DNA from 4 places in the Pseudomonas sp. H3_E04 genome. Region 1 is predicted to be linked to each of the others. Evidence: predicted binding sites of a transcription regulator. Region 1 holds the regulator's gene; each other region holds the start of a gene.
The links. Region 1 encodes FliA, which starts transcription of late flagellar genes. Its sites were predicted from a motif close to CTAAAGTTTNNNNNNNNNNNGCCGNTAA; they were not measured.
Positions count from the first base shown of each region.

Region 2: a site for FliA is predicted at 4,822-4,849, ahead of AB4N53_RS06375 (methyl-accepting chemotaxis protein). Genes of this name have one in related genera too.
Region 3: a site for FliA is predicted at 4,510-4,537, ahead of flgM (flagellar biosynthesis anti-sigma factor FlgM). Genes of this name have one in related genera too.
Region 4: a site for FliA is predicted at 2,049-2,076, ahead of AB4N53_RS06165 (methyl-accepting chemotaxis protein). Genes of this name have one in related genera too.

Region 1 covers NZ_CP162797.1:200,858-208,697, forward strand. Annotated here, with positions in the region: gene flhF (flagellar biosynthesis protein FlhF) at 1-615, shown strand, start outside; gene fleN (flagellar synthesis regulator FleN) at 732-1,562, shown strand; gene fliA (RNA polymerase sigma factor FliA) at 1,559-2,299, shown strand; gene AB4N53_RS00925 (chemotaxis response regulator CheY) at 2,467-2,838, shown strand; gene AB4N53_RS00930 (protein phosphatase CheZ) at 2,857-3,645, shown strand; gene AB4N53_RS00935 (chemotaxis protein CheA) at 3,699-5,972, shown strand; gene AB4N53_RS00940 (protein-glutamate methylesterase/protein-glutamine glutaminase) at 6,022-7,167, shown strand; gene AB4N53_RS00945 (flagellar motor protein) at 7,167-7,840, shown strand, end outside.
Region 2 covers NZ_CP162797.1:1,405,666-1,413,505, forward strand. Annotated here, with positions in the region: gene AB4N53_RS06360 (hypothetical protein) at 1-47, opposite strand, end outside; gene AB4N53_RS06365 (AAA family ATPase) at 376-900, opposite strand; gene pnuC (nicotinamide riboside transporter PnuC) at 897-1,460, opposite strand; gene AB4N53_RS06375 (methyl-accepting chemotaxis protein) at 3,058-4,692, opposite strand; gene AB4N53_RS06380 (undecaprenyl-diphosphate phosphatase) at 4,995-5,825, shown strand; gene AB4N53_RS06385 (DUF1294 domain-containing protein) at 5,822-6,250, shown strand; gene AB4N53_RS06390 (MmcQ/YjbR family DNA-binding protein) at 6,370-6,729, opposite strand; gene AB4N53_RS06395 (LysR substrate-binding domain-containing protein) at 6,726-7,634, opposite strand; gene AB4N53_RS06400 (FMN-dependent NADH-azoreductase) at 7,761-7,840, shown strand, end outside.
Region 3 covers NZ_CP162797.1:2,809,049-2,816,888, reverse strand. Annotated here, with positions in the region: gene AB4N53_RS12630 (glutamine synthetase family protein) at 28-1,269, shown strand; gene AB4N53_RS12625 (MFS transporter) at 1,339-2,721, shown strand; gene AB4N53_RS12620 (flagellar brake protein) at 2,795-3,541, opposite strand; gene AB4N53_RS12615 (flagella synthesis protein FlgN) at 3,631-4,098, opposite strand; gene flgM (flagellar biosynthesis anti-sigma factor FlgM) at 4,147-4,473, opposite strand; gene flgA (flagellar basal body P-ring formation chaperone FlgA) at 4,636-5,397, opposite strand; gene AB4N53_RS12600 (chemotaxis protein CheV) at 5,480-6,412, shown strand; gene cheR (protein-glutamate O-methyltransferase CheR) at 6,459-7,286, shown strand; gene flgB (flagellar basal body rod protein FlgB) at 7,657-7,840, shown strand, end outside.
Region 4 covers NZ_CP162797.1:1,359,269-1,367,108, forward strand. Annotated here, with positions in the region: gene AB4N53_RS06165 (methyl-accepting chemotaxis protein) at 1-1,985, opposite strand, end outside; gene AB4N53_RS06170 (hypothetical protein) at 2,351-2,878, shown strand; gene AB4N53_RS06175 (GNAT family N-acetyltransferase) at 2,925-3,860, opposite strand; gene AB4N53_RS06180 (phenylacetate--CoA ligase family protein) at 3,829-5,139, opposite strand; gene AB4N53_RS06185 (aldehyde dehydrogenase family protein) at 5,179-7,581, opposite strand; gene AB4N53_RS06190 (LuxE/PaaK family acyltransferase) at 7,583-7,840, opposite strand, start outside.

The sequences.
Region 1 (7,840 bases):
CTGGCCAAGCTCGCCGCGCGTTATGTGCTCAAGTACGGCGCGCAGAATGTTGCGCTGGTCAGTATGGACAGCTTCCGCATCGGCGCGCAGGAACAACTGAAAACCCTCGGGCGCATCCTCAACGTGCCGGTGACGCACGTCGATCCCGGCCAGTCGCTGGTGCAGGCATTGGATCCACTGCTACGCAAACGCGTGGTTTTGATCGATACTGCCGGGCTGCAAGCCAGTGATCCGGCGTTGCGCATGCAGCTCGAGAGCCTGGCCGGGCGTGGCATTCGCTCAAAAAATTATCTGGTCCTGGCAACCACCAGCCAGAAACAGGTTCTAACCGCCGCTTATCACAGTTACAAGCGTTGCGGGCTCGCCGGTTGCATCCTGACTAAACTGGATGAAACGGCCAGTCTCGGCGAAGTGTTGAGCCTGGCGATCAGTCATGAATTGCCGGTCGCGTACCTGACCGATGGCCCACGGATTCCGGATGATCTGCATCTGCCGCGCCGTCATCAACTGGTCAGCCGCGCCGTCAGCGTGCAAATGCAGGAAGAACCCAGCGAAGAAGCCATGGCTGACATGTTCGCTGATATCTATCACAGCCCGACCAAGCAGGTTGGCTGAGGTAATCATGAACAGTTTTTGTACCTACATCGATGGTCTGCCACGCATTGTTCCGATCGTGAACGCGCAGCCAGTAATGTGGCCTCCGTCTATGCAAGACAAGGTAAAGAAATAACATGGGCAGCATGCATCCCGTACAGGTGATCGCGGTGACCGGCGGCAAAGGTGGCGTCGGCAAGACTAACGTGTCAGTGAACTTGTCGCTGGCGCTGGCAGAGCTTGGCCGTCGGGTCATGCTGCTGGACGCCGACCTGGGCCTGGCCAACGTCGACGTTCTGCTGGGGCTGACACCCAAGCGCACACTGGCCGACGTCATCGAAGGCCGTTGCGAACTGCGCGACGTGCTGTTGCAGGGCCCGGGCGGGATTCGCATCGTGCCGGCGGCCTCCGGCACGCAGAGCATGGTGCACCTGAGCCCGGCGCAACACGCTGGCCTGATCCAGGCGTTCAGCGACATCGGCGACAATCTCGACGTGCTGGTGATCGACACCGCTGCGGGCATTGGTGACTCGGTAGTCAGTTTCGTGCGCGCCGCCCAGGAAGTGTTGCTGGTGGTCTGCGACGAGCCGACTTCGATCACCGACGCTTACGCGCTGATCAAGTTGCTCAACCGCGACTACGGCATGAACCGCTTCCGCGTGCTGGCCAACATGGCGCAGAGCCCGCAGGAAGGGCGCAACCTGTTCGCCAAGTTGACCAAGGTCACGGATCGCTTCCTCGACGTCGCCCTACAATACGTCGGCGCCGTGCCGTACGACGAAAGCGTGCGCAAAGCGGTGCAGAAGCAGCGCGCCGTCTACGAAGCCTTTCCCCGTTCCAAGTGCGCGCTGGCCTTCAAGGCCATTGCCCAGAAGGTCGACACCTGGCCGCTGCCGGCCAACCCGCGCGGGCACCTGGAATTTTTCGTCGAGCGTCTCGTGCAGCAAACCGCAGGGCCTGTGATATGACCGCCAGTGGCATGAATCTTTACAAAAAGTCGGCGCGTGACGCGCAATACGAATTGATCGAGCGCTACGCGCCACTGGTCAAGCGCATTGCCTATCACTTGCTGGCGCGCCTGCCGGCCAGCGTGCAGGTCGAAGACCTGATCCAGGCCGGGATGATCGGTTTGCTGGAAGTCTCGACCAAATACGACGCCAGCAAAGGCGCCAGTTTCGAAACGTACGCGGGCATTCGAATCCGCGGCGCGATGCTCGATGAAGTGCGCAAAGGGGACTGGGCGCCACGCTCGGTTCACCGTAATACCAGGATGGTCAGCGACGCGATTCGCTCGATTGAAGCTAAAACCGGCCGTGACGCTAAAGATCACGAGGTTGCGGCCGAACTCCAATTGAGTCTCGACGATTACTACGGGATTCTGAATGACACCTTGGGCAGTCGCCTGTTCAGTTTCGACGACCTGCTGCAGGACGGCGAACACGAAGGGCTGCACGAGGATGGCGCGAGTGCTCATATGGAGCCGTCACGCGATCTGGAAGATGAACGCTTCCAGGCGGCGCTGGCGGACGCGATTGCCAATTTGCCGGAGCGTGAGCGACTGGTGTTGGCGCTGTACTACGACGAAGAGCTGAACCTCAAGGAAATCGGTGAAGTCCTTGGCGTCAGTGAATCGCGGGTCAGCCAGTTACACAGCCAGTGCGCGGCCCGTCTGCGGGGGCGTTTGGGGGAGTGGCGAGCGCGCTGAAGGCAGTGTGGGGACACTGCGAAACGAGGCTGGTGCGGTGATGAACGGCGCCGGTCTCGATCCGTTGTGCTCCAGACAAACTTCGAGTGCTATGCCGATTGATTGAAGTGGCGCGTCCAGGTGCTGGGCGCGTTTAAGACTGCTTGGAGGTCGAATTGAACAAAGACATGAAAATCCTCATCGTTGATGACTTCTCAACGATGCGGCGGATCATCAAGAACCTGCTGCGCGATCTTGGGTTCACCAACACCGTCGAGGCCGACGATGGCACCACTGCCATTCCGGTGCTCAACAGCGGCAGCATCGACTTTCTGGTAACGGACTGGAACATGCCGGGCATGACCGGTATCGACCTGCTGCGTCACGTGCGCGCCGATGAAAAACTCAAGCACCTCCCGGTGTTGATGGTGACTGCTGAAGCCAAGCGCGAGCAGATCATCGAGGCCGCTCAGGCCGGTGTGAACGGTTACGTGGTCAAACCTTTCACGGCTCAAGCGTTGAAAGACAAAATCGAGAAGATTTTCGAACGCATCGGCTGATGAATGCGCGGGGGAGCTATGGAGCATAACGAATCATCACAGGGCGATTTCGAATCGACCCTGAAAAAACACGCGGTCGAACTGGTCGAGAGCCTTGAAAAAGGCAAGTTCGGCGACGCGGTGCAACTGATCCATGAGCTCAATCAGACCCGTGACCGCGGCCTGTATCAGGAAGTGGGCAAGCTCACACGTGAACTGCACAGTGCGATCGTCAATTTCCAGATCGATCCGCACATGCCGCAGGCCGAGGAAGTGTCGCAAATCACCGACGCCACCGAACGCCTGGGCTATGTGGTCAAGCTGACGGAAGCCGCGGCCAACCGCACCATGGATCTGGTGGAAAGCGCCACGCCGGTGGTCAACAGTCTCGCTGATGAAGCGCAGACGTTGAGCGCCGATTGGGGCCGCTTCATGCGTCGCGAGGTCGGGGCTGAAGAGTTCCGCGAACTGGCGCGCCGGGTCGACGGTTTTCTGTCACGCAGCAGCACGGACAACCGTGCGGTGTCGAGCAACCTCAACGACATCCTGCTGGCTCAGGATTACCAGGACCTCACAGGTCAAGTGATCAAGCGTGTGACCCAACTGGTCACCGAAGTCGAAAGCAATCTGCTCAAACTCGTGCTCATGGCCAGTCAGGTCGACCGCTTTGCGGGCATCGAACATGACCGCGCTGCAATGCTTGCTGAAAAAGATCCACAAAAACATCTCTCGCAGGGTGAAGGTCCGCAGATTCATGCCGATAAACGAGAAGACGTTGTGTCCGGTCAGGACGATGTGGACGATTTGTTATCCAGCCTTGGATTCTAGAGTTTCGGAATTCGGGTTTTTTGGGTTTTTAGACCTGTAGGAGCACCCCATTAATGAGCTTCGGCGCCGATGAAGAGATCCTTCAGGATTTCCTGGTTGAGGCCGGCGAGATTCTTGAGCAACTGTCCGAACAACTGGTCGAGCTGGAAAGCCGCCCGGATGATGCAGATCTGCTCAATGCAATTTTTCGCGGTTTCCACACTGTAAAAGGGGGCGCCGGCTTCCTTCAGCTCAATGAGCTGGTGGAGTGCTGTCACATCGCCGAAAACGTGTTCGACATCCTGCGCAAGGGTGAGCGTCGCGTTGATGCAGAACTGATGGACGTGGTGCTCGAAGCACTGGACGCGGTGAACAGCATGTTCAGCGAAGTCCGTGAGCGTGCACCGATCACCGCTGCCACGCCGGAACTGCTGGCCGCACTGGCGCGTCTGGCCGAGCCGCAATCGGCGGATGAAGCCGTTGCCGCACCGGTAGAAGCGGTGGAAGAACCGGTCGCTGAAAGCGCATCGGAAGACATCACCGATAACGAATTCGAACAACTGCTGGACTCGCTGAATGCCGTCAAGGCCCAGGCCGAGGCCCCGGCTGCTGTTGTTGCTCCAGCGCCGGTTGCCGACACGGCGGCGAGCGATGAAATCACCGACGCCGAATTTGAATCGCTGCTCGATCAGCTGCACGGCAAGGGCCAGTTTGCTGTCGATGCGGTCGCTCCGGCGCCAGCACCGGCGGCTCCGGCCGCGCCTGCTGCGGGCGACAGCTCGGACATCACCGACGACGAATTCGAAGCCTTGCTCGATCAGTTGCATGGCAAGGGCAACTTCGCCGTTGACGCGCTGGAATCGGCTATCGCTTCGGCTCCGTCAGCACCTGCTGCACCGGCAGCCGCTGCGGCCGGCAGTGACCTGATCAGCGATCACGAATTCGAATCGCTGCTCGACGAACTGCACGGCAAAGGCAAGTTTGACGCCAGCGCGGCGACTGTCGGCTCTGCGTCGAGCGTCGCCACGCCAGCGGCGAAAGCTCCGGCTGCCGCTGCTGCGCCGAAGCCTGCGGCCAAGCCTGAAGCGAAAGCAGAGGCGCCGAAACCGGCCGCCGCTGCTGCACCGGCTACGGCCCGTGCGCCAGCTGCTGCCCCGGCAGAAAAACCGGCCAGCGAAGCGGAAACCACCGTACGCGTCGACACCGCGCGGCTCGACGAGATCATGAACATGGTCGGCGAGTTGGTGCTGGTGCGTAACCGTCTGGTGCGCCTGGGCCTCAACAGCGGCGACGAAGCCATGTCCAAGGCCGTGTCGAACCTCGACGTGGTCACCGCTGACCTGCAGACCGCCGTGATGAAGACGCGGATGCAGCCGATCAAGAAGGTCTTCGGGCGCTTCCCGCGTCTGGTTCGCGACCTCGCACGTCAGCTCAAGAAAGAGATCAACCTGGAACTGGTGGGTGAAGAAACCGACCTCGACAAAAACCTTGTCGAGGCTCTGGCCGACCCGCTGGTCCACTTGGTGCGCAACGCCGTCGACCATGGCATCGAGTCGCCGGAAGAACGTGAAGCATCGGGCAAGGCCCGTGGCGGACGCGTGGTGCTGGCGGCCGAGCAGGAAGGCGACCACATCCTGCTGTCGATCTCCGACGACGGCAAAGGCATGGACCCGAACGTCCTGCGTTCGATCGCGGTGAAACGCGGCGTGATGGACAAGGACGCGGCCGATCGCCTGAGCGATACCGAGTGCTACAACCTGATTTTCGCTCCGGGTTTCTCGACCAAGACCGAGATCTCCGACGTGTCCGGCCGTGGTGTCGGCATGGACGTGGTGAAGACCAAGATTTCCCAGCTCAACGGTTCGATCAACATCTATTCGACCAAGGGCCAGGGCTCGAAGATCGTCATCAAGGTGCCGCTGACCCTGGCGATCATGCCGACGCTGATGGTCATGCTCGGCAATCAGGCCTTTGCGTTCCCGCTGGTCAACGTCAACGAAATCTTCCACCTCGACCTGTCGACCACCAATGTCGTCGACGGTCAGGAAGTGGTGATCGTGCGCGACAAGGCGCTGCCATTGTTCTACCTCAAGCGCTGGCTGGTCAGTTCCGCCGCTCACGAAGAGCAGCGCGAAGGCCATGTGGTGATTCTTTCGGTGGGCACTCAGCGGATCGGCTTCGTCGTCGATCAACTGGTCGGCCAGGAAGAAGTGGTCATCAAGCCATTGGGCAAAATGCTCCAGGGAACTCCGGGCATGTCCGGCGCCACCATCACCGGTGACGGCCGCATTGCGCTGATTCTCGATGTTCCAAGCATGCTCAAGCGTTACGCCACAAAGCGTATTTGAATCCGGGGCGGCGGCGCGATGACGCGCCGCTGCACCTAATGGAGTGTTTATGGCAGTCAAAGTCCTGGTGGTGGACGATTCGGGTTTTTTCCGCCGCCGCGTCTCGGAAATTCTTTCGGCGGATCCGAGCATCCAGGTGGTCGGCACGGCCACCAACGGTAAAGAGGCGATCGATCAGGCCATGGCCCTCAAGCCTGACGTGATCACCATGGACTACGAGATGCCAATGATGGACGGCATCACGGCAGTGCGGCACATCATGCAGCGCTGCCCGACCCCGGTGTTGATGTTCTCCTCGCTGACGCATGAAGGTGCACGGGTAACCCTCGATGCGCTGGACGCCGGCGCGGTGGATTTCCTGCCGAAGAATTTCGAAGACATCTCGCGCAACCCCGAGAAGGTCAAGCAACTGCTGTGCGAGAAAGTCCACAGCATCTCGCGCAGCAATCGTCGTTTCAGTGCGTACAGCGCGCCGGCTCCCGCCGCTGCGCCAGCGCCGACGCCTGCTCCGGCAGCGTCGAGCTACGGCAGCCACACGAACCACAGCAGCCCTGTCCCTGCACGTCCGGCGCCTGCGCCAGCGCCTGCCCGTGCATCCGCTGCCAGCGCTTCGTCGCCGGCACCGAAACGCAAAGCCTACAAACTGGTAGCCATCGGCACTTCGACTGGCGGCCCGGTCGCGCTGCAACGTGTACTGACGCAATTGCCGGCGAATTTCCCGGCACCGATCGTGCTGATCCAGCACATGCCGGCGGCGTTCACCAAAGCGTTTGCCGAACGTCTCGACAAGCTCTGCCGCATTAGCGTCAAGGAAGCCGAGGATGGCGACATCCTGCGTCCGGGCCTGGCGCTGCTGGCGCCGGGTGGTAAGCAGATGATGATCGACGGCCGTGGCGCGGTGAAGATTCTGCCGGGCGACGAGCGTCTGAATTACAAGCCGTGCGTGGACATCACTTTCGGTTCTGCAGCCAAGTCCTACGGCGACAAAGTTCTGGCAGTGGTCCTCACCGGTATGGGCGCCGACGGCCGCGAAGGCGCGCGTCTGCTCAAGCAGGGCGGCAGTTCGGTGTGGGCGCAGGACGAAGCCAGTTGCGTGATTTATGGCATGCCGATGGCCATCGTCAAAGCCGATCTGGCTGACGCGGTGTACGGTCTGGACGACATCGGCAAGCACATCGTCGAGGCGTGTATCTGATGGATGTTCTCAGCCTTATCGGCCTCATCATGGCGTTCGTCGCCATCATCGGCGGCAACTACCTTGAAGGCGGCCACCTCGGCGCGCTGGCCAACGGCCCGGCGGCGCTGATCGTGCTGGGCGGCACGGTCGGTGCCGCGCTGCTGCAATCGCCGATGAGCGCGTTCAAGCGCGCCATGCAGATTCTCGCCTGGATCTTCTTTCCGCCGCGTGTCGACCTGGCCGGCGGCATCGACCGCGTGGTCAATTGGAGCCTGACGGCGCGCAAGGAAGGCTTGCTTGGCCTCGAAGGCGTGGCCGACGCCGAACCCGACAGCTACTCGCGCAAGGGCCTGCAACTGCTGGTCGACGGCGCCGAGCCGGAAGCCATTCGCAGCATCCTCGAAGTGGATTTCTACACCCAGGAATCCCGCGATATCGAAGCAGCCAAAGTGTTCGAAAGCATGGGCGGCTATGCGCCGACCATCGGCATCATCGGTGCGGTGATGGGCCTGATTCACGTGATGGGCAACCTCGCCGATCCGTCGCAACTGGGTAACGGCATTGCCGTGGCGTTCGTCGCGACCATCTACGGCGTGGCCAGTGCCAACCTGATCCTCTTGCCGGTCGCGGCCAAGCTCAAGTCCATCGCGTTGCGGCAGTCGCGTTATCGCGAAATGTTGCTGGAAGGAAT
Region 2 (7,840 bases), 1.2 Mb from region 1:
GATCCGATCAGCAGGAGGCAGGTCAGGCTTTTATTGAAATTCCCCACGGCTGCAATTCCTTCTTCAGTGGGCTGGGTTTCAGCGTTGTGAAGGAGAGAGCGAAAGCTGTGCCGGTTTTGGGATGTCTTGTTATTTCAATGGCTTGGCGGCTTTGGAAGTTATGGTGTCGCGGCCACTGTTTCACCGCTGAAACACAGGAAGGAGCGCTTGGCCGGCGATTGGCACCGGAAAGCTCTGGCACAAGGGTTTGCGCCGATGTGTTTCATCAGCGTAACAGGTCGCATGACGGAGTGATGAACAGCGTTTGGACGGGGCTTTGCGCGGTCAGGAGTGTTTCAAAAGCGGACAGATTTGCTTGAATGCCGCCGTGGCGGCTCAGTGGGACAGCAAATGCTCGACCGCCGCATAGGCTTGGGCTTGGCGTTCGACCCAGTCGCCTTCGATAACTTGCAGCGGCCGTTGATGCTCAGTCAACCAGTCACGAGTGGCTTCGTAGAACGCCATGCGATCCTTGATATCCGGTTGGCAGCGCTGGCCGTCTTCGGTCCAATCGATCTGTTGCGGCGACAGCAGCAGGTGCAGGTCGTAATGGCGCGCGAGCAATTCGGCTTCAAGCCAGTCCGGGCAATCGCCGAACAGGGTCTGACTCCAGAGGATGTTGCTCAGCAGGTGAGTGTCGAGGATCAGCAGTGAGGGTTGCTTGGCTCGCGCCTGATCTTCCCATTGCAACTGGCCTCGGGCGATTTCAGGGATGTCCGCGAGGCAAGTGTCGCGTGGGTTTTCTTCGATAAACCGACGCACATATTCATCAACGCGCACGCCGCCGAAACGCTGCTCCAGGCCTGCCGCGAGCCAGCTCTTGCCGGTGGATTCCGGGCCGGTGAGAACAACGACTTTCATGTGCGCAACGCCGGATCAGCGCGCCATTCGCGCCAGCCTTGCACCGCGAGCAGGGTAAACAGCCCATAGAGGCTTGCGGTCAGGTACAGACCTTTATAGATGAACAGGCCTACAAAAATGACATCGAGGACAAACCACAGCGCCCAGCATTGCAGGCGTTTTTGCGCCATCCACAGTTGCGCCACCAGACTGAAACCGGTGAGCGCCGCATCGAGCCACGGCTGTGCGGCGTCGGTCCAGTGCGCCATCGCTGCGCCCAGCAGCAGGCTGCCGATGGCCCCGACGCCGAGGCCGCGCAGAATTGAGCACGTGTCGAGGCGGGTGACTTGGCGCCCGTCATGCATCGTCCCGGCGCGGGTCCACTGCCACCAGCCGTAGGTTTGCAGCGCGGCGTAGATCACTTGCAGCAACATGTCCGAATACAGCTTCACCTCAAAGAAGATCCAGCTGTAGAGCAACACCATGACCAGCCCGATCGGCCAGCACCACGGATTCTGTTTGACCGTCAGCCACACGGCGATGACACCGAGGGCAGCGGCGAACAGTTCAAGCCCGGACATGAAGATTCCTTTGGGGGAATGAAGAAGGGGGCGGATTGTACTGCATTCACCCAAACACTGAAGAACCCTGCTGGAGCGAGCCCGCTCGCGAAAGGGCCCGTCCAGTCGACATCTTCTCCGCGTGACCCGCCGCCTTCGTGAGCAAGCCCACTCCCACAGGATTTGATGTTGTCCGCAAATTCCCGACAACCCCACCAATCTCATGTGGGAGCGGGCTTGCTCGCGAAGGCATTAAGTCAGACACATAAAACTCGCCTGACCCGCCGCTTTCGTGAGCAAGCCCACTCCCACAGGATTTGATGTTGTCCCCAGATTCCCGACAACCCACCAATCTCATGTGGGAGCGGGCTTGCTCGCGAAGGCAGTGTGTCAGACACATAAAACTCGCCTGACCCGCCGCGTTCGTGAGCAAGCCCACTCCCACAGGGTTTGATGTTGTCCGCAAATTCCCGACAACCCCAACAATCTCATGTGGGAGCGAGCCTGCTCGCGAAAGCATTAAGTCAGACACAGAAAATTCGCCTGACCCGCCGCCTTCGTGAGCAAGCCCACTCCCACAGGGTTTGACGTTGTCCGCAAATTCCCGACAACCCCACTCCCACAGGATTTGATGTTGTCCCCAAATTCCCAACAAGCCCAACAAGCCCACCAATCTGATGTGGGAGCGGGCTTGCTCGCGAAGGCAGTGTGTCAGACACAGAAAATTCGCCTGACCCGCCGCCTTCGTGAGCAAGCCCACTCCCACAGGGTTTGATGTTGTCCGCAAATTCCCGACAACCCCAACAATCTCATGTGGGAGCGAGCCTGCTCGCGAAAGCATTAAGTCAGACACAGAAAATTCGCCTGACCCGCCGCCTTCGTGAGCAAGCCCACTCCCACAGGATTTGAGGTTGTCCGCAAATTCCCGACAACCCCACCAATCTGATGTGGGAGCGGGCTTGCTCGCGAAGGCAGTGTGTCAGACACATAAAACTCGCCTGACCCGCCGCGTTCGTGAGCAAGCCCACTCCCACAGGGTTTGATGTTGTCCGCAAATTCCCGACAACCCCAACAATCTCATGTGGGAGCGAGCCTGCTCGCGAAGGCATTAAGTCAGACACAGACAATCCGCCTGACCTGCCGCTTTCGTGAGCAAGCCCACTCCCACAGGATTTGTGGTTGTCCGCAAATTCCCGACAACCCCACCAATCTGATGTGGGAGCGGGCTTGCTCGCGAAGGCATTAAGTCAGTTACAAATAATTCGCCTGACCCGCCGCCTTCGTGAGCAAGCCCACTCCCACGGGATTTGATGTTGTCCCCAAATTCCCAACAACCACACCAATCTCATGTGGGAGCGGGCTTGCTCGCGAAGGCATTAAGTCAGACACAGAAAATTCGCCTGACCCGCCGCCTTCGTGGGCAAGCCCACTCCCACAGGGTTTGATGTTGTCCGCAAATTCCCGACAACCCCACCAATCTCATGTGGGAGCGGGCTTGCTCGCGAAGGCAGTGTGTCAGACACAGAAAATTCGCCTGACCCGCCGCCTTCGTGGGCAAGCCCACTCCCACAGGGGTTGAGGCTATGCGCAGATTCCAGACTACCCCACAGGTTTTGAGTCAGACCCGGAACTGCCGAAGCAACCCGTTCAGTTGTTCGCTCAGTTGCCCAAGGCGCAGACTGGCTGCACTGGATTGTTCCGCCGCCAACGCCGTGCTGTGCGACAGCCCGGCCGCCTGGGTGACGTTCTGGTTGATGTCCTCAACCACATGCGCCTGTTGCAACGTGGCGCTGGCGATCGAAGCATTCAGGCCGTTGAGATTACGCAACGCCTGGCCAATCGCATTGAGGCTCGCCCCGGCCAGTGCCGCCTGTTCAATGGTCAATTGCGAAGCCTTGCTGCTGTCGCCAATCACCTTCACCGCAGCTTCGGAGTGGTTCTGCAAACGCTCGATCATCGACTGAATCTCCGCCGTCGATTTCTGCGTGCGCTGCGCCAACAATCGGACCTCATCGGCGACCACGGCAAACCCGCGACCTTGTTCACCAGCACGCGCCGCTTCAATCGCCGCATTAAGCGCCAACAGGTTGGTCTGTTCGGCAATCGAGCGAATCACCTCCAACACGCTGCCAATCTGCGTGCTTTCGGCCGCCAGCGTGCGGATCACCTCCACCGCCTGATCGATCGTGCCGGATAGCTTGTCGATCTGCTGCAGGCTGCCGTCGATGTTGATCTGCCCCTGCTGCGCCTGCGCTTCGGCATCGCGCATTTCTGCGGCGGCATGTTCTGCGTTTTTCGCCACGTCCTGCACGCCGTAGGTGACTTCGTTGATCGCCGTGGCCACCAGTTCCATTTGCTGCGATTGCTGCTGACTGCGCTGCTGTGCCTGCGAGGCATCGTTACCCAGCTCGCTGGATGACTGGCCCAGGGCGCTGGCCGAGATCTGCAAATCTCCAATCACTCGGCGCAATTTGGCAGTGAAGGCATTGAAGTGATGGGCAAGCTCGGTGACTTCATCCTTGCCATGGGTATCGAGGCTGCGGGTCAGGTCGCTTTCGCCGCTGGCGATGTTGGCCATGGCATTCACGGTTTCCTGCAACGGACGAACGATGCTGCGCGCGATCAGAATCACCAGCAGCGCCATGATCAGCGCAATCGCCAGACCGATTGCCGAGGCCTTGATCATCTGCCCCTGGAACTCGGCTTGCACGTCGTCGACGTACACGCCGGAACCGATCACCCAGCCCCACGGCTCAAAGAGCTTCACATATGAGGTCTTGGCAACGGGATCAGTCGCTCCCGGTTTCGGCCAGCGATAATTGACCATGCCCGCGCCTTTGGCCTTGGCGATGGCGACCATCTCGTTGAACACCGCAAAACCGTCCGGGTCGCGGATCGCCGAGAGGTTCTGGCCTTCGAGTTTGGGGTTGGTCGGGTGCATGACCATCACGGGCGTGAGGTCGTTGATCCAGAAGTAGTCGCTCTGGTCATAGCGCAGGCCACGGATCGCCGTCAGTGCCTGCTTTTGCGCCGCGTCCCTGGTCAGGGTGCCAGCGGTCTCCAGACCCTGGTAATACGTGAGCAGGCCGCTGGCGGTCTGCACCACGTGCTGGGTTTTCTGCGCCTTGGCGTGGTAGAGGTCGTCGTGGATCTGCTTGAGCATCAGCACGCCCAAGGTCAGCAACATGACCACCGCCACGATCAAGATGAGCCACAAGCGTCGGCTGATCGACACACTGCGCAAGCTGTTCATAACGCTGTCACTCCGGGATTCTTGTTCTTGTAATAAATGATCGCCAGCATCCGGCCACAGCTGAGTGTCCGGGACCGTGCGATTCAAGCCTTCCAACACGCACAGCGCTATTGAGGCTTGTCTGTTAGGATTTCGGCCCCGCGCGCAAAAACCTGAATCCGGTTTTGACATTTCACGGAATTTTTACCGTTTCGTGTGGATCCTGTGCGCGCAATCGCTACAGCTTTTACCGGCTACGCTGGACGCAGTGAACGAAAAAATACTATCGGGGCATGCCTTGCGCATCGCTCTCTGGGGGATTGATGGATCTTTGGACCGCCTTGCAGGCACTGATTCTAGGAATTGTAGAGGGGCTGACGGAGTTTTTGCCCATTTCGAGTACCGGACACCAGATCATCGTCGCCGACTTGCTGAACTTCGGCGGCGAACGGGCCATGGCGTTCAACATCATTATTCAGCTCGGCGCGATTCTCGCGGTGGTCTGGGAGTTTCGCCGCAAGATCCTCGACGTGGTGATCGGCTTGCCGACCCAGCCAAGCGCACGGCGTTTCACCGCCAATCTGCTGATCGCCTTCCTGCCGGCGGTGGTGCTGGGTGTGATCTTCGCCGATCTGATTCACGAATACCTGTTCAACCCGATCACCGTGGCGGCAGCGCTGGTGGTTGGCGGGGTCATCATGTTGTGGGCCGAACAGCGCCAGCATGAAGTCCACGCCGAAACCGTTGACGAGATCCGCTGGACCGATGCGCTGAAAATCGGTTTCGCGCAATGCCTGGCAATGATTCCCGGCACTTCGCGCTCCGGCTCGACGATCATTGGCGGCTTGCTGTTCGGCCTGTCGCGCAAGACTGCAACCGAGTTTTCATTCTTTCTCGCCATGCCGACCATGGTGGGTGCGGCGGTGTATTCGGGCTACAAATACCGTGATCTGTTTGTGCCAGCGGATTTCCCGGTATTCGCGATTGGTTTCGTCACCGCGTTTGTCTTCGCCATGATCGCTGTGCGCGGTTTGCTGAAGTTCATCGGCAACCACAGCTACGCAGCGTTTGCCTGGTACCGAATAGCGTTCGGCCTGTTCATTCTGGCGACCTGGCAGTTCGGCTGGGTGGACTGGTCGGCGGCCAAGCCATGAACGATTCGCGCGCGCAGCGCCCGCAAGGACGAGCTTCTGGCGGGCGCCTTCAGCATGTGAAGTTGAAGCTTGTGGTGCTGTTGATCGTCTGCGCGCTGCCGCTGTTCGGCTCACTGTCGATGTGGCTCAGCGGCATCTCGCGGGTGCCTCTGGCGGCGTACGGGATTGTCAGTGTGCTGGCGTTTTTTCTGTATTGGGCCGACAAGCGCAAGGCCCGCGCCGATGCCTGGCGCACCCCGGAAAACATCCTGCATGCGGTAGAACTGGCGGGCGGCTGGCCCGGTGCGTTGATCGCGCAGCAAGTGTTTCGGCACAAGACCCGCAAGGTGTCGTTTCAGATTCTGTTCTGGGTGATCGTGCTGCTGCATCAGGTGTTCTGGATTGACCAGATTTTTCTCGGATCGAACTTGCTGTCGCTGATCTAAAGTCCACCGAAAATCCCCTGTGGGAGCGAGCCTGCTCGCGAAAGCAATCTCATCCTCGCTGATGAGTCGCCTGACAAACCGCCTTCGCGAGCTGGCTCGCTCCCACAGGATTTGCGTGCTTACAAACGCAGGCCGATTTGGGTTTTCTTTGGCAACTTGCTCACCACCAGTTGATGTGATCGCTGCAACAGCCCCTGCAATTCCTCGGCACTCAGCGGGTAGGGCGGGTGCATGATGATCCACTGCGCGCGCGCCAGATACGGCGCCGGATGAATCCCCGGGCGGTCGCAATGGCCGAGAAACAGATCCTTGTCGACCTTGAACGCCAGCGAATCGCCGCGTAATCCCTGCAAGGCGAACATCTTGTTGCCGGCAATCGAGAACACCCGCACGCCGCCCCATTTATAATCTTCCCGCGCGCCCGGCAGAGCCAGACAGAATGCGCCAACCTCGGCTTCGCTCATCTTTCCCTGTTTCATAACAACCGCTCCCCGCAGGCATCGAACGATTCGACCAGATGATCGATCCACGCACGCACCGCCGGCATCACCCCGCGCCGGTGCGGATACACCGCTTGCAACCAGCCACCGGGCAATGACCATTCCGGCAGCACCTGCACCAGCGTGCCGTTACGCAGTTCGGTCTCGCAGAACATCATCGGCAGCACGGTGAAACCCTGACCGGCGAGCACGCAGGCCTTGCGCACGACAAAGTCATCGATGCCCAGCCGCGCTTCCATGCTCAGATCGACACTCTTGCCCTGCTGGTCGAGCAGACGCACATGGACCATGCGATCAGCTTCCAGCGCGCCGAGCACCGGCAGGTTCTTGAGGTCCTGCGGATGATTGATGGTCTTGCCTTGCATGAAATCCGGGCTGGCGATTACCACCGCCTGGGCCTGACGCAAACGTCGAGTGACCAGCAACGGATCTTCATCGCCGTGATCGCGCACCCGCAAAGCGACATCGATGCCTTCAGTGACCAGATCCACACGGCGATTGAGCAGCACGACCTCCAGTTGCACCTGCGGAAATTTGCCAAGAAAGTCGCTGATCACCGTCGGCAGCATTTCATGGGCGAGTCCGGTCGGACACGACACCCGCAAGCGCCCGCGTGGTTCGCTGGACATGCTCGCCACGGCTTCGTCAGCCATTTCCGCTTCCAGCAACATCGCCTGACAGTGGCGCAAATAGCGCTCGCCGACAGCGGTGAGATTCAGTTGGCGGGTGGTGCGTTGCAGCAGACGCGCGCCGAGACGTTCTTCCAGCTCGGCAATCCGCCTCGAAAGCCGTGACTTGGGAATTCCGAGCAATCGCCCGGCGGCGGCAAAACCACCGGCTTCGACCACTTTGGCGAAATAGTAAAGATCGTTAAGGTCCTGCATGCGCGTTTCCAGTCGTTCTATCAATGGGACGAACTATCGCATTGCCGGCGACTAATCAGCTATTGGTTTGTTGCGTAGGATTGTCTCCATTCCGTCGCCACCGGCGATTCTTTCAGGAGAACCCACATGAAACTGTTGCACATCGATTCGAGCATTCTGGGCGACAACTCTGCTTCCCGTCAGTTGAGCCGTCAGGTCGCCGACGC
Region 3 (7,840 bases), 2.6 Mb from region 1:
CTGAACGGTGTGCCACGGGGCAAGGTGATGACCGCCGAGGGTTTTCTCGAGGGGCGGCGTTTGCAGTTGGCGCGGGGTGTGCTGCTGCAATGCATCATGGGCGGCTATCCGCCGGCGCGGTTCTACGGCAGCGACGACGGCGATCTGGCGCTGGTTGCCGATCCTGCGCAGATTCACCGTTTGCCCTGGAGCGACGAGCCGCGTGCCATGGCGATTTGCGACGCCGACGAACTGAGCGGGGGGAGCTCAAGCCTCTCGACCCGTGGCCAGCTCAAAGCCGTCATCGCCCGATATGCCGCGCACGGTCTGGCGCCGGTGGTGGCGACCGAACTGGAATTTTTTGTCTTCGCACCGAACACCGATCCGACTCAGCCGTTCCGTCCGCCGATTGGCCTCGACGGCCGCCGCGAGGATGGCCAGTCGGCGTTCAGCGTCAGTTCCAACAACGGTCTGCGGCCGTTCTTCAGCGAAGTGTATAAATGCATGGCCGCCCTCGGCCTGCCGCGCGACACCTTCATGCATGAAATGGGCGTCAGCCAGTTCGAGATCAATCTGCTGCACGGCGACCCGCTGCTGCTGGCCGATCAGACGTTCCTGTTCAAACACCTGCTCAAGGAAGTCGCGCTCAAGCATGGCCTGAGCGTGGTGTGCATGGCCAAACCGCTGGCGCACACGCCAGGCAGTTCAATGCATATTCACCAGAGCATCGTTGAAATCGGCAGCGGCAGGAATGTCTTCACTGACTCGAACGGCGAGCCGACGTCGATGTTCCGCCACTTCATCGGCGGGCAACAGGCAGGCCTCGCCGATTTCACCGCACTGTTTGCGCCCAACGTGAATTCCTATCAGCGCCTGTGTCATCCGTACGCGTCGCCGAACAATGCCTGCTGGTCCCATGACAATCGCGCCGCCGGCTTGCGTATTCCCGCCAGCTCGCCGGTCGCACGTCGGGTCGAAAATCGTCTGCCGGGCGCCGACGCCAATCCGTATCTGGCGATCGCCGCCAGTCTGGCTGCGGGTTTGCATGGCATCGAGCAGGAACTGGAGCCGAGCGCGGCAATCCAGGGTGAATTCACCGTGCCGGATAATCTGGCCTTGCCGTGTACCTTGCACGCCGCGCTTGAGCGTCTGAAACGTAGCCAGTTGGCGAGGGAACTGTTCGGGTCGGAGTTCATCGAAGGCTACATCGCTTCGAAGACCATGGAGTTGACCAGCTTCTTTGATGAAATCACTCCCTGGGAGCGCCGTGTGCTGGCCGCCCAGGCCTGACGTATCGCTGCTGCCGGGCAGTCGTTCTGACTGCTCGGTATTTACTGCAAGGAGCCGCTCGGAACGCCGATGCGCCAAATCTGGAAATCCTTTCGAGCGCTGTATTTCGCCTCGCTGATGATGTTGATCGGCTCAGGCCTTCTTTCTACTTATCTGGCTTTGCGTCTGGCCGCCGACAACGTCGACGGGCTGTGGGTCGGTGCGCTGATGGCGGCCAACTATTTCGGTCTGGTGCTGGGCGGCAAGATCGGCCATCGCCTGATTGCCCGGGTCGGGCATATCCGTGCGTACTCGGCGTGTGCCGGGATCGTCGGCGCGGCGGTGCTCGGCCATGGTCTGGTGGACTGGCTGCCGGCGTGGCTGGTGCTGCGGACCATCGTCGGTCTCGGCATGATGTGTCAGTACATGGTCATCGAGAGCTGGCTCAACGAGCAGGCCGATGCCAATCAGCGCGGGCTGGTGTTCAGCGGTTACATGATCGCCTCGTATTTGGGCCTGGTGCTGGGCCAGCTGATTCTGGTCATGCACCCCGGCCTCGGTCTGGAACTGCTGATGCTGGTCGCGCTGTGCTTTGCCCTGTGTCTGGTGCCGGTAACGTTGACCCGACGGATTCACCCGGCGCCCCTGCACCCCGCTCCGATGGAGCCGCGCTTCTTCATCAAACGCGTGCCGCAATCGCTGAGCACGGTGCTCGGCGCCGGTCTGATCATCGGTTCGTTCTACGGTCTGGCGCCGCTGTATGCCTCGCAGCAGGGGCTGTCGACCGAGCAGGTCGGTCTGTTCATGGGTAGCTGCATTTTTGCCGGTTTGCTGGTGCAGTGGCCGTTGGGCTGGTTGTCCGACCGTTATGACCGTGCGCTGCTGATTCGCTGCTTTGCCGGGTTTCTGGCGGTTGCGGCGTTGCCGTTGGCGATCATGCCGCAGGTGCCGCTGGAGGTGCTGTTCGTCGTCGGCTTCTTCTGTTCGCTGGTGCAATTCTGCCTGTATCCGCTGGCGGTGGCGTTTTCCAACGACCACGTCGAAGGCGATCGCCGAGTGTCGCTGACCGCCATGTTGCTGGTGACTTACGGCGTCGGCGCGAGCATCGGGCCGCTGCTGGCGGGTGTACTGATGAAGTTTCTCGGCAGTCAGAGCCTGTATGCGTTCTTCAGTTTCTTCGCGCTGGTGCTGGTCTGGCGGATTCGTCCGAAAGCGGTCACCAACCTGCACCAGGTCGACGACGCACCGCTGCATCACGTGGCAATGCCGGACAGCATGTCGAGCTCGCCGCTGGTGGCGGCGCTTGACCCGCGTGTCGATGAGCAGGTGGTGCAGGAGCAGATGGTCCAGGACCCGGCGCCGAGCAATCCCGAACCGGAGCCCGAAGCTCAGCCGGGAGCGGTCGTTGAAACCGAACCGGACAGCGGCGATGACGACAAGCCTGCGCCGGATATCAGTGGCGGCAGGCCCTGAGCCGAAGATAAACGTCCGCGCATGAAAAAGGGCAGTCCCGCACAGGACTGCCCTTTTTATTGATCGCTGCGACTCAGAGATCGTCTTTGTCGAAACGCCGTGCTTCACGTTGCAACTGGTAAACAAAACGCTCGACGTTGCGCGCAGCCTGGCCACTGATGTTGTGGAAGCGCAGCCCGGCGAAGGTGATGTTGAGTTTTTCTTCGAAATGCAGATAGCGCAGTTCGACCGATGTTGGCTGGTTGCCGAACAGCGGCGGGGCGATCAGGCGATCGTAGACCTGGCCCAGTTGCAGGCGATCAGTGATGTCGCCTTCGAAGCGGAATTTGCAGCCAGTGGCGGAGATATCCAGCAGCTTGCCGTGCAGAGGAACCTTGAGCTTTTCGCCGCCCAGTTCAACGCTGACCAGATCGGTGAGCTTCAACGCAGCGCGGAAGGCGTTACGGCGCTGGTGATAGACCACTTCGCTTGGCAGGTCGCCGGTGTAGAAACGGTCACCGTCGGATTCTTCGATGTTCAGCGTGCCGTTGCATTCCCAGGCGATGCGCACGCCGTCATGAAAGCCTTCGACCTTGAACGGTTCGCCAGCCTGGAGGAAGCGCTCGCCATCGCGCGGGATCATTTCGTCCAGTGCGATCGTTGCGGTTTCGCGGTCGACCTTGATCAGGTAACTCTGAAAGCGCTGGCTGCGTTCATGGAAGGTGATGATCAGCGGATCGTGGCTGTCTTGCAGCTGGCGCAGGTTGCTGGAGATTTCCAGTGGCGTGGTGAGCACCTTCGGAGGCTGCGGAGCATCATCCGCGCTTAGGGTGTTGGACACGGTTCTTCAATCTCCAGACAAAATAAGACGACTGGCCAGTATTTTGCCAGCATGTTGCGCAAGTGGATAGTGCAGGGCCAGCGAATGGCTCATGCCTGGCTGAGCGTTCGCGGCTTGACCGGTTTGGCAAAGGTCCCGCTGGCGTCGTACAGCGCTGGCGGCTCACCGCCGGTGAGGATCTTCAGCTGATTGGCGGTGGTCGCCTGCTGGATCTGGATCGACTGGCCGTTCTTGACGTTGGCCGCCTGGCATTGGGCGATCAGCGCGGTCAGGGCATCGCCCTGGGTCAGCAACTGGTCGCCAATGCTCGACTGGCTGGCCAGTTGCTCAAGACCTGTGCGATCGGTCGGCAGGTTGAGGCTGGCGAGGATTTCGCTGCGCTTGCGGCCATGCTGCTCGAGCAGAATGATCAACGCTTGCTTGGTCGCCAGAATTTCTTCCAGCAACGGCATGTCGCGACCATGCAAAGCGAGGGATTCGGTTTGCAATAACTCCAGCAATTGTTGCGCTGGAGCAAAGTCGTCGTTGATCAGTTGCAATAAGTTAGTGTCGTGCATGGCTGGCCTTGGGGTTTAAGCGTCCAAAAGCCTGGCGCCGGCAAAAGCCTAGCGCTGGGCTTCGAAGTTGAGCAGTTTGCTGGCTACACGGTTGCTGTCGACTTTATAGCTGCCATCGGCAATCGCGGCTTTCAACTCGGCCACACGGGCTTTGTCGACAGCAGGCTGATCGCGCAGCTTGTCAGTGACCTTCTGCAACTGTTGAGCCTCATTGCTGAGGTGTACCGACTCCCCGCTTTTGGCGACATTGGCCTGTTCGGCCTGGGTATTCAGCGGCGCGGAGGGGCTGTTTTCAGCGCTTTCCTTGGCGTTGCTGGTACGTGTGCTGCCGGTTAGTGACGAGGAACTGTTCAATCGGTTGAAATCGATAACCATGATAAAAAACCTCTGGGAATTTGGACGCTTGCCATGTTTTCGGCTATCCCCTGAAAAACTTTAGGCCCAATCAACCATAAGCTTGCATGCGCCGTTGCGAGACCTGCTGCGGCACAGTTTAGGGAAGCGACGGGATCGGCGCCAGTTTTCTCCTCGAGGCTTTTACATGGCCACTTCGACCTGTCCCGGCGCAATCACCTGCGCCTTGATAACTCTTTGAGAATTAAGGTTTTTTACTCGAATCTGTTCTTTCATGCCGCCATTGGAGAGCGCTTCGCCCGGCATGCGTACGGCAAGGGTGCCACTGCGCGCAGTGATCACCACTTGGTCACCCTTGCGCACGACTTCGGCCTGTTCCAGATGCACCAGTGTGATGACCTGATCGGCGACCGTTGGTCGGGTAAGTTTCTGCCCGATCGCTTCGTCGACGGAGGTCAGGAAACCCTGATTGATCGTGCTGACATCGCGCTCGCGCAAAGTCACATCCTGCGGCTCGATAATGCCGGCGCGTTTCAGCGGACGAGTGGTCGTTACGATCTCGCGAAACAGGCGGACTTGAGCGGGTACGAACACCGTCCAGGGCGAACTGCCTTCGCAGCGAACCTTCACCGTAACGCGCCCCAGCGGGCGTGCCGGGCTCTCCAGAGTCGCTGTCAATTCCTTGTCGCACATGGGCATGCGCATGCGCGGGTCGAGCTGGTTGACTTCGATTTCGTAGCGGCCTTCGGTTTGACTGGAAGCCAAATAGTCTTCTACGGTGAATTCAAGAAAGCCCTGAGTCACGCCGATAAGCATATCAGGCAAGGTAACCGCATCTGCATTGGCAGGACTGCCAGCAAGCGAGCAGCAAACGGCGGCCACCGCGCAAAGCCCTTTGCGAAGGGTAGAGGTCAGGCGTCGGGAAAATGTCGTTTGAGCGTTCATACGAGTTAAAAAGCAAGCGCCGTGCCGTTTAGCAATGAATGTGCGTCGCAACAACACTTGGCGTTGATGTAGGAGTCTGGGCATGGCTGGTGTAATGGATTCGGTGAACCAGCGCACGCAACTGGTAGGGCAGAATCGCCTCGAGCTGCTGTTGTTCCGTCTCGACGGGCCGCAGCTCTACGGGATCAACGTGTTCAAGGTGCGGGAAGTGTTGCAGTGCCCGTCCCTGACCTTGATGCCCAAATCCAGTCCTGTCGTGTGCGGGGTAGCGAATATACGGGGAGCGACCATTCCGATCCTGGATCTGGCAATGGCAACGGGCTCCGGTGCGTTGAAAGACAAGAACAGCCCGTTCGTGATCATCACGGAGTACAACACCAAGACCCAGGGTTTCCTGGTCCGCTCGGTGGAGCGCATCGTCAACATGAACTGGGAAGAGATCCATCCGCCACCCAAGGGCACCGGTCGCGATCATTACCTGACCGCTGTGACGCGGGTCGACAACCAGTTGGTCGAAATCATCGACGTCGAGAAGGTGCTGGCTGAAGTGGCGCCGACCCCGGAAGCGATTTCGGTGGGCGTGGTCGATGTCGAGACGCAGACCAAGGCGCTGTCGCTGCGGGTACTGACGGTCGATGACTCGTCGGTGGCGCGCAAGCAGGTCACGCGTTGTCTGCAGACCATCGGTGTCGAAGTGGTGGCGCTGAACGACGGCAAGCAGGCGCTGGATTACCTGCGCAAGCTGGTCGACGAGGGCAAGAAGCCGGAAGAAGAGTTCCTGATGATGATTTCCGACATCGAGATGCCGGAGATGGACGGGTACACCCTGACGGCGGAAATCCGCGGCGACGCGCGCATGCAAAAGCTCCATATCATCCTGCATACTTCGTTGTCGGGGGTATTCAATCAGGCGATGGTGAAGAAAGTCGGTGCTGATGACTTTCTGGCCAAATTCCGTCCTGATGACCTCGCATCCCGGGTAGTCGACCGGATCAAAGCTGCAGATATCAGCTAGGGACCTTCTGTCCCTGGCGTTCAACACGATTTAAGAGGCGGCATCATTGTCTACGGGTAATTTGGATTTCGAACAGTTCCGGGTCTTCCTGGAAAAAGCCTGTGGCATTCTGCTCGGTGAAAACAAGCAGTATCTGGTCTCGAGCCGTCTCAACAAACTGATGGAGCAGCAAGGCATCAAGTCCCTGGGTGAGCTGGTACAGCGCATCCAGACCCAGCCGCGCAGCGGTTTGCGCGAGCAGGTGGTCGATGCCATGACGACCAACGAAACCCTGTGGTTTCGCGACACCTATCCGTTTGAAGTCTTGAAGAACAAGGTACTGCCGGAAGCGATCAAGGCCAGCCCCAACCAGCGTCTGCGGATCTGGTCGGCGGCCTGCTCGTCGGGGCAGGAACCGTACTCGCTGTCGATGTCGATCGACGAGTTCGAGCGCAGCAACCTTGGCCAGTTGAAGATGGGCGTGCAGATCGTTGCCACTGATCTGTCGGGGCTGATGCTCAATAACTGCAAGACCGGCGAGTACGACAGCCTGGCGATCGGTCGAGGTTTGTCGCCGGATCGCCTGCAGCGCTACTTCGACCCGAAGGGGCCGGGGCGCTGGGTGGTCAAGGCGCCGATCAAGAGCCGGGTGGAATTCCGCTCCTTTAACCTGCTCGACAGCTACGCAGCGCTGGGCAAGTTCGACATCGTGTTCTGCCGCAACGTGTTGATCTACTTCTCTGCCGAAGTGAAGAAGGACATCCTGTTGCGCATTCACAGCACGTTGAAGCCGGGCGGGTACCTGTTCCTTGGCGCTTCGGAAGCGCTGAACGGTTTGCCGGATCATTACCAGATGGTTCAGTGCAGCCCGGGGATTATCTACAAGGCGAAATAAGCGGTTTGCGCTGATACAAAAAACGGGAAGCCCGCAAAGGCCTCCCGTTTTTTTATGCCCGAATTATTTTCCACGAACACCACAAACCCCCTGTGGGAGCAGCCTGTTCGCCAAAGCGGTCTGTCCGTAAGACAGTTGGCGCCTGACACGCCCCCTTCGCGAGCAGGCTCGCTCCCACACGGATCTGCGCTGACCTGGCAACGACGGCAAGCGGCAGAAAAGCGGCATCCGGCGGTAACCGGTTGCCGCTTTTCTGGCATTGCCGCTTTGCCTGTTCGGCGCAAAGCCCCGGAATACGGGGGTTCTTCCATTTGGCACGGCGCTTGCTAAAGCTCAGATACGAAAAACCGGTCACCTGAAGGTTCCCGACATGAGCATCAGCTTCGACAAAGCGCTGGGCATTCACGAAAAGGCATTGGGCTTCCGCGCCCAGCGTGCCGAAGTGCTGGCCAACAACATCGCCAACGCCGACACCCCGAACTACAAGGCGCGGGATCTGGATTTCTCCAAAGTGCTCGAAGCACAGACCGAGAAGACCAAGACCGGCGGCCACT
Region 4 (7,840 bases), 1.2 Mb from region 1:
ACCTTGAAGCGTCCCATGATCGCGCTCACGCGGCTGTTAGCTTCGAGCAGCTGGCGGGTATTCAGCTCGCTGGCCTGGCCGCTTTGCACCAGTTCATCGACCATGTGACGGATCTGCACCATGCTGCGGTTGATCTCTTCGGTCACCGCGCTTTGCTGTTCGGCGGCAGTGGCGATCTGGGTGCTGAGGCTGTTGATGTGGCTGACTGAACCGGCCATTTCGTCGAGCCCCGAGTTGACTCGGGCGGTGGCGTCAGCTGCGGACTGGCAACTGGCCTGGGTATTTTCCATGGCGCTGACCGACGAACTCACGCCTTGGGTCAGACGGGTCAACATCTCGTTGATTTCCGAGGTGCTGGCCTGGGTTCGTGCGGCGAGGGCGCGGACTTCATCCGCCACCACCGCAAAGCCGCGCCCCTGTTCCCCGGCACGCGCCGCTTCAATCGCGGCGTTAAGGGCGAGCAGGTTGGTCTGCCCGGCAATCGCGCCGATGACGCCGAGGATTTCGGTGATGCGCTGGGCGTCCTGCTGCATGTTTTCAACTTTGTGTGTAGCGCTCGCCACTTCGTCGATCAGCGCGACCACGCTGTTGGTCGCTTCCCCGACCACGACGCGCGAGCGATCGGCGTTTTCATTGGCGCGCTGGGTGAACGCTGCGGTCTCAGCCGCATTCTGCGCAACGCTTTCGGCGGTGGAGCTCATTTCAGTAATCGCGGTGACAGTCTGGTCGGTTTCCGAGGCATGACGCAGCAGAATCTGGCTGGTATGCGCCGAGGTGCGTTGCAGATTATCGAGGCTCGAAGCCATGGCGCCGGTGGCATGGGTGACTTCGCCGATCATGTTCTGCAGATAGGCGATGAAGGTGTTGACCGAGTGACCGATGGCGCCCAGTTCGTCTTCGGCGCGAATGGTGATGCGGCGGGTCAGGTCGGCGTCACCGCTGGACAGCGAATCAATGTTGGCCTTCAGCGCTTTCATGCGCAGCACCAGTTTACGAATCGCGTAGACCTGCAACAGCACCAACAGGATCACCAGCGGAATCTGGATCAGACTCAGGCTGTTGAGCACGTCGTCGCGCTGTGCGGTGAGCATTTTGGTCGGCAGGGCGGTGGCGAGGAACCACGGTGTACCCTCGATAGGGCGCATGAAGAAGGTGGCGTCTTCACCGTTGTTGTCGAACTCGACACGTTGCGCTTTATCGCGGTTCTGCAGGCCTGTCTTGATCTGATTGATGAAGGTCGAGCTGGCCGCCAGTTCGCTGATGTTCTTCAGCACGATCGGGCCGCTGATGCGCGAGCTGTTGCTGATGATCTTGCCGTCAGCCTCGACGATGAGCATTTCGGCGTTGAGGTCTTTTTCCTTGCGGGCCACCAGGTCATTGAAGAAGCCCAGGGTCACGTCGATGGTCGACACGCCCCAGGCGCTACCGTTCTTGTAGATCGCCATGGCGCAGTTGGTGCGCGGCTCGGCACTGGCGTCGTCCTTATAGGCAGCGGCCCACGCGCACTGGCCGCGCGGAGTGGCCATGCCGCCCTTGTGCCAGCTCTGGTCGTAGTAGTTCGGTGCGGCGTCGCTGTTCCAGAAGGTGTTGACCTTGAGCTGACCCGAGGCGTCGCGATGCCAGAACGTGCTGAACTTGTTGCGCCCGGCTTCACGCTGGCCCGGCAACGGCCAGATGCCGCCGCCGAAGACTTTCAGTTCGCCGTACTGATCCACCAGCCCTGGCAGCACCACGTCGATGGCGGCGCTGTCGAGCAGTGGAATGGTCTGGGTGATGCTGCGTTGCTGCGCCTGCACCTTGTTCAGTTCGCCCTGAATCTGCACGGCCACTTCGGCGATGCGGTTGAGCACGACCTTCTCTTCGGTATCGCGCAGGGTTGGCGCGACCAACTGGCTGATGCCGACCACGGTCAGCACTGACAACAGCAGGATAAACAGAACCAGAAACAGCGTGTAGCGAGCCTGAATAGTGCGCAGTGCGGGCATGAACTGATCCTTGAGCGGCGTTTTTGTTTGAGGGCGGGAATAAAACAGGGCGGGTATCACAGCGTATCGTCGTTTCGGGCCGAAGCTTTAGGTACTGGCGTGCCGAAAGAAACGGCTGGCGATGACCGGTTGGTATCGCAATTGATACGTTCGCGACCGTTACTGCGCGACAGGCGCCTTCGTTACATGGTGATGACGGCTCTAGCGCAATGTTTGCAGGGGATGCGCTTTGTATCGTGAATGTACGAAAGTTGTAAAAAAGCGCACAAAAAGGTTGGTGCGATCAAACGAGGCGGCCGATACTTGCGCCCATTCAGTTTGTTGGAACAAGGACATTTCATGCTCATGGCACAAGGAATCCTCGCATGACGATCGGTTATACCGGCGCCTGGGAAAGCAAGGCGGGCGTAATGGTCCGTGATACCGGCGCGAAGAAACAGGTTTCGCAGAGCGTCAAGGTGCAGCAGATGCTCACGCTGGTCGGCAACGATCCGAACGCGCTGAACGTCGCCGAGATGGATAAGCAGGGGCTGCGCAAGCAGATCAAGGGCTTCGACCCGGCCAACGTTTCCGTCAAGCAATTGGGCAACCTCAGCGAGTTTCTGCGCGGGCGTGGGCTGATTTCTGAAATCACCTCGATCACCTTGCTCAATGCCGGCGACAAGTTCGACCGCTTCGGTGTGCAGAAAGACCCGGAGGCGAAGTTCAACGCGCTGGAATATTTTGCCACGCAGCTCGATGCCATCCAGACCAACAGTCTCAATGGCAACTACTACGGCAAAAGCCTGATTCCCGAATTCAAGAAAGCCATTTACGTCCTGCAAAACCTCAAGACTTACGGCGAAGGCAATGCCGCTGTGCCGTCAGACCAGGGCCTCAAAGCCAAGGCATAAGTCCGCGCCTCAGCGAGCGGGCTTATGCTTTATTACGGGTAGCCGATCAAAGCGTCTGCAGATCACGGCGCGCGATTTGCCGTTGCGTCCGAGCCTGCAGGTCTTGCATGTACGGGCAATGCAAGGCCAGTCTGCGCGGGCGGAAACCGCGATGGAACAACGCCAGCCAGCCGCCCTGATTGTCTGGCGCCGGCGCTAGACCGGTGAAGACAAAACCAATGGCGTCGAGACTGTGCAGATCCACTGCAAATTGTCCCGACAGTTGCAGGCGAATCGAAATCAGCCAATGCCCGGGCAGCGTGCGCAATTGGTTCAGCAGTTCCGGATCGAGTTTCTCCAGAAGCATTTCATGGCGATCGCCGTGTTGTTCAACCTGAACCGAGGCCCCACGCCAGCGTCCCGCACTGGTTCCAATGCCGAACACGCTTGTCAGACGCTCCATCAAGGGCCGACAACTGGCTGGCCAGTCCTGCTCGGGCAACGGCCGCCGATAGCCATCGATCGCGCGAACGCCCAAAACGATCGACTCCGGCTTTTTGCAGCCAAAAGGCGAGCGGACATAGTCCGGTAGCAGTCCGGTGTTATGGAACCCGAGGCTGATCGCCATGCGTTGGGTGTAAGGGTGGTGGGTGACCTGCTTGATCGAAACGCTGCGACAACCCAATGCCTGTGCGTGAGTCAGCAATTGCTCGCCCAGGCGCGTGGCGATGTTCTGCCCACGGGTGTCAGGATGAACGGCACTCAAAGCCAGTTCAGCGTCGTGCGATGCCTTGCTTTGCCTGTACAAGGTGGCATGACCACGAATCCGTTCTCCCTCGACCGCTACCAATGAGTGCCAGCGTTTTTCTGCATGGTTCTGACTGATCAGGCACGGCAGGTACACGTCACTTTGTACGTAATGGTCGCCGTAAACCTGGCGAAACAGTTCGCTGACGGCGGCGGCGTCGCTCTCACGGTAATTGCGCAGGATCAACGCTTCCATCACGCACCTCCCTGTCATGTTGGTCATAGCAGCGTAAATCGACGATCCGCAGGCTTTTGCCGGCGCGAGGATGGCGCGCGAGATCCTCGAAGCGGCAGCTCTGGATGCGTACCTGCAGTAATCCAGCGCCTCGCAGTTGGGTGATCTGCGGGTAGCGTTCGATCAAGCGGGCCTCAAGGTTCTTATCGATGTGTGTTGATCGCTCATCGACTGCATATTTCAACGTCAATACATCGGTGCCATCGGCCTGTTCAATCAACAATTGCCAGTCGTCGCTGCCAGCAGTGCTCCTTACGGTTTCGCTGATTTCATCCGTCATCAGCGACAGGATGCCGACGCGCACGCGCTGGCTGTTGCCGCTGCGGCCCTTGAGGGCGAATTTGCGTTGCGGCGTACCGACCGGTTCGCGCCAGCACGCCAGATCTCCCACGGGATAGCGGAGCAGGGGCATCAAGCGCCGATGAAGGTTGGTCAATACGAGCACGCCTTTTTGATCGCAGGCCTCGATCGGCTTGCCCGTGTGCTGGTCGATGATCTCCAGCAGGACGTGGCCGTCAGGCGTGCGATGTTCACCTTCCATGCAGTCATGATGACTGGCGCCGATAAATCCAGCGTCGACGCTGGCGTAGCCGATGGAGGCGATGCGTGCGTTGGGCAGCGCTTGCGCAAGGAGTTGGCGCTGCGAGGCGAACAGGCTTTCCCCGCCGTAAAGCACGGTATCAACCAAAGGCAATGCGAGGTTGCGTTGCCTCAGCCAACTGGCGAAGGTCAATAATTGCGCGGGCACGCCAGCCAGCACGTTGATCCGGTGTTGCGCGATGGCATCGGCCAGCTTCGGCGGGTCGACTTCACCACTGAACGGGAACTCGGTGATTGGCGTATCAACATGGGCCAGTGAATCGTGGATAAACAAAAAACTGGCATAGAGGTCGCCGGCGAAGAACAGATTGGCGACCCGGTCGCCCGGGCTGAATTGTCGATTCAGACTGCGACCGAAATTCGCTACAGTGGCTTGCCATTCGGCACGGGTGTAGACCGAGAGCCTGCCGCCGCCGGTGGTTCCGCCGGTCTTGAAAACCACCGCCGAGCCGATCGGCGCGGTCAGTACCGGCCATTGCTCGAGGCGCTCGCTGCCAATCCAGAAACTCGCTGGATCAAGCAGAGGCAGTTCGGTCAGTGAGTTCATTGCCTCGGGAACATCAGCGAGACAGTTCTTGTAGTAGCGTGAATGCTGACGGGCAAAACTCATCAGTTCGCGAATCGGTTGAGTTATTTTCACAAGGTGTTCTTCCTGAATGATCTGACTTGCGCTCAAACGTCAGCGGCGCGAGTCAATGACCAGTGGCGTCTTGCCGCTGTGTTTGTTTTGAATGAAATCTGCGGGCGAGCATTGTTGGGCCTGCATGACCAGCAATCCGCTGTCGATGACGGTCATCAGGGTCGGATAATCGGCGAGCCGGGCTTGAACCACGTCAGTTGCAAGTTCGCAGTGCACCTGCAGGTGCTCGATGCCCTCGGCGGTGTGGTCCAGGTGCAACTGAAATGGCACCTGCAGCCTTGTCGAAAGCTCGCTTGCCGAGATGAAGTCGGTGCCGATACGCAGCAGCGTGCCGTGGCGTTGCAGCAGTTCAAAGCGTGGCGACTGCAGTCCGCAGGCGCAGGCACCCGGCAACCAGCGCCCGGTGTCGCCGATCTCGTAACGCTGCACGCGCTGGCCACCTTCACGGGCAAGCGAAGTCACCAGCAGCCGACCCACCTGGTCGTCTACAACCGTGACATCTTCATCCAGCGCAACGATTTCCAGTTGCTGGATATCGCTCATCAAATGGAAAACTCCGTCCGCTGAAACCTGGCAGGCATGGCCAAGCGGGCCGGCATCGACGCTGCCGTAAATCGCCGAGCGGATCGTCGAGACGCCACAACTGCGCAGCAATTCACGGTTCTGTTCGCTCAGGTGCTCGCCACCAAGGAAGACTTTTTCCACCCCTCCATAAGCACGCAAATGCTCCTGCTCGTTGAGGAACAGGCGATGCAGCGTGGCGGGCATGCCGACCAGCACGTTGACCCGCTGATCGATGATCAATCGGGCAATTTCCCTATAGTCGTTATCAGCAGGCGCGGCCATGGGCAGGTGCGTCACTTCGAGCAATTCCAGCGCTTTGCCGAAGCTGAGAAAACCACCGTACAGCCCGCCGCAGAAAAACAGGTTCATGACCCGATCCCGCGCCGGATCAAGGCCGGCGGCGAACAGGCCGTCTGCGGTTGCACGCATCTGCCGATCAAAGTCGCGATAGCTGTAGCCGGCCAGCGCCGGGATGCCGCTGCTGCCTCCGGAACGAAAAAACAACTGCGCCTGATCGTTGACGGGCTGGGCGACGAAAGCCGCTTTGTCCATGATCGCAGCGCACGGCTTCGCTGGTGATGACGCTGTATCGAGAGAGGCTTGATTCGGCAGTTGCGTCGCCGCCAGACTCGCCGATACCCGGCGACTCAAACGTTGCAGCGCGTAGACGCCGTCATGGGGTTCGCCTTCGTAACCGTCGTGAAGGCTGCCGATCGGTGCGATACGTGTGAGCCCGGCGCCGATCAGTGCATGGGTCAGCTCGACAATGCGCGATTCTGCGCACACCAAAGCACAGCTTTGCAGCACGTTACGCCATGGCAGCAGGGTGGCGGTGAGCAGGGCCTGTGGCACCGGGTGCAGCAGTACGCTGCGAAACAGCGGCGAAGGTGTGAGTTGCCGATCATGGCGCCAGATCACTCGCCAGCCTGAGCCGTTCCAGACTTGGCCGGTGTCTCCGGCAAAACTCTGGCCGAGGCGGGCCATCTGCGTATGCGTGGTAATTTGTGAAGCTTCCTGGAGCGTCGGCACCAGTGCCGGCCATTGTGCGGCGCGGCGCTTCAGCGCTTGCGCCAAGCGTTCACCGATATCGTGTAAAACCTGCGGATCATCGCTGTCCACCAGCAGCCATTGCGGGCTGGAGCAGGCTTGCTGATCCAGTTTGCAGACTTCGTCGGCGACAGCGTCGAGCGCCTCGGGCGTGGCAGTTTCCGCACAGAGATACACAAAGCTGATGCGATGTCCCCAGTCGATCCAGCGACAACCCGGCGCCAGTTGCTGCCGGATGGCTTGCAGAGCCGCTTCGCCACCCCACGCCGCGACACCGTTGGCGTGCTTGCACAGTTGGCCAATCTGGCTGGTGTCGGCTGGAATCACCGCTACATAACCAGCCAGTTGCCCGTTGGCATCGCACGCCACCAATGCGCTCAGCAGTCGCGCCGTCAGGCCTCGATCGCTGCGGCTGGGGCGCAACCAGTTGACGTTGCCGGCCAGCAGACTTTCGACCACCGCACAGAACGCCAGCAGCGGCGCATTGGCGGGGGTGATGTGCACCACCAGCCCGAGCGGGCGCCAGGCTTCGAAGCGGGGCTGGCGATAGTCGATTCGGCGCAGAGAATCGGCATCGGTACCAAGTTCACGCTGGCGTTTGTGCCTCAGCGCTTGGGGTTGGCAGAAATCGATCAAGGCTTGCCGTTGTTCGTTGTCGAGTGGCAAATCGGTGTGGGCGCTACGCAGCTGCTGGACAAAACACCTCGCGGCCTGGATGACCGTGCCGCTTTCGAGTGCCGTCGACAACCGGTGCGGCAGCGCCTGTTGCAGGTCTTGCAGCGCTTGGTCGAGGCTGTAAATGTCGTGCAATTGTCCATTGATCAGATACATGTCAGTGATTTCCCAGTAATTCGGCGGCGGCCATGGCACAGCTTCTGCCCGCCGTGGTCCCGGCGCGGCCTTGCAGCTCAAACCAGTCGGTGGTCAATCCGCAGCCGCAGCTTGCGCCCGGGTGCAGCGTGGCCAGGTCGCTCATGACCACGGCATGGGCGGGGCTGGAGGTGATATAGGGCGAAACGAAGCCGAGCAGGCCTTGTTGGCCGTAGGGGAGCAGGGAAAATTCCGCCGGGTTGCGGATCAATACCCGCGC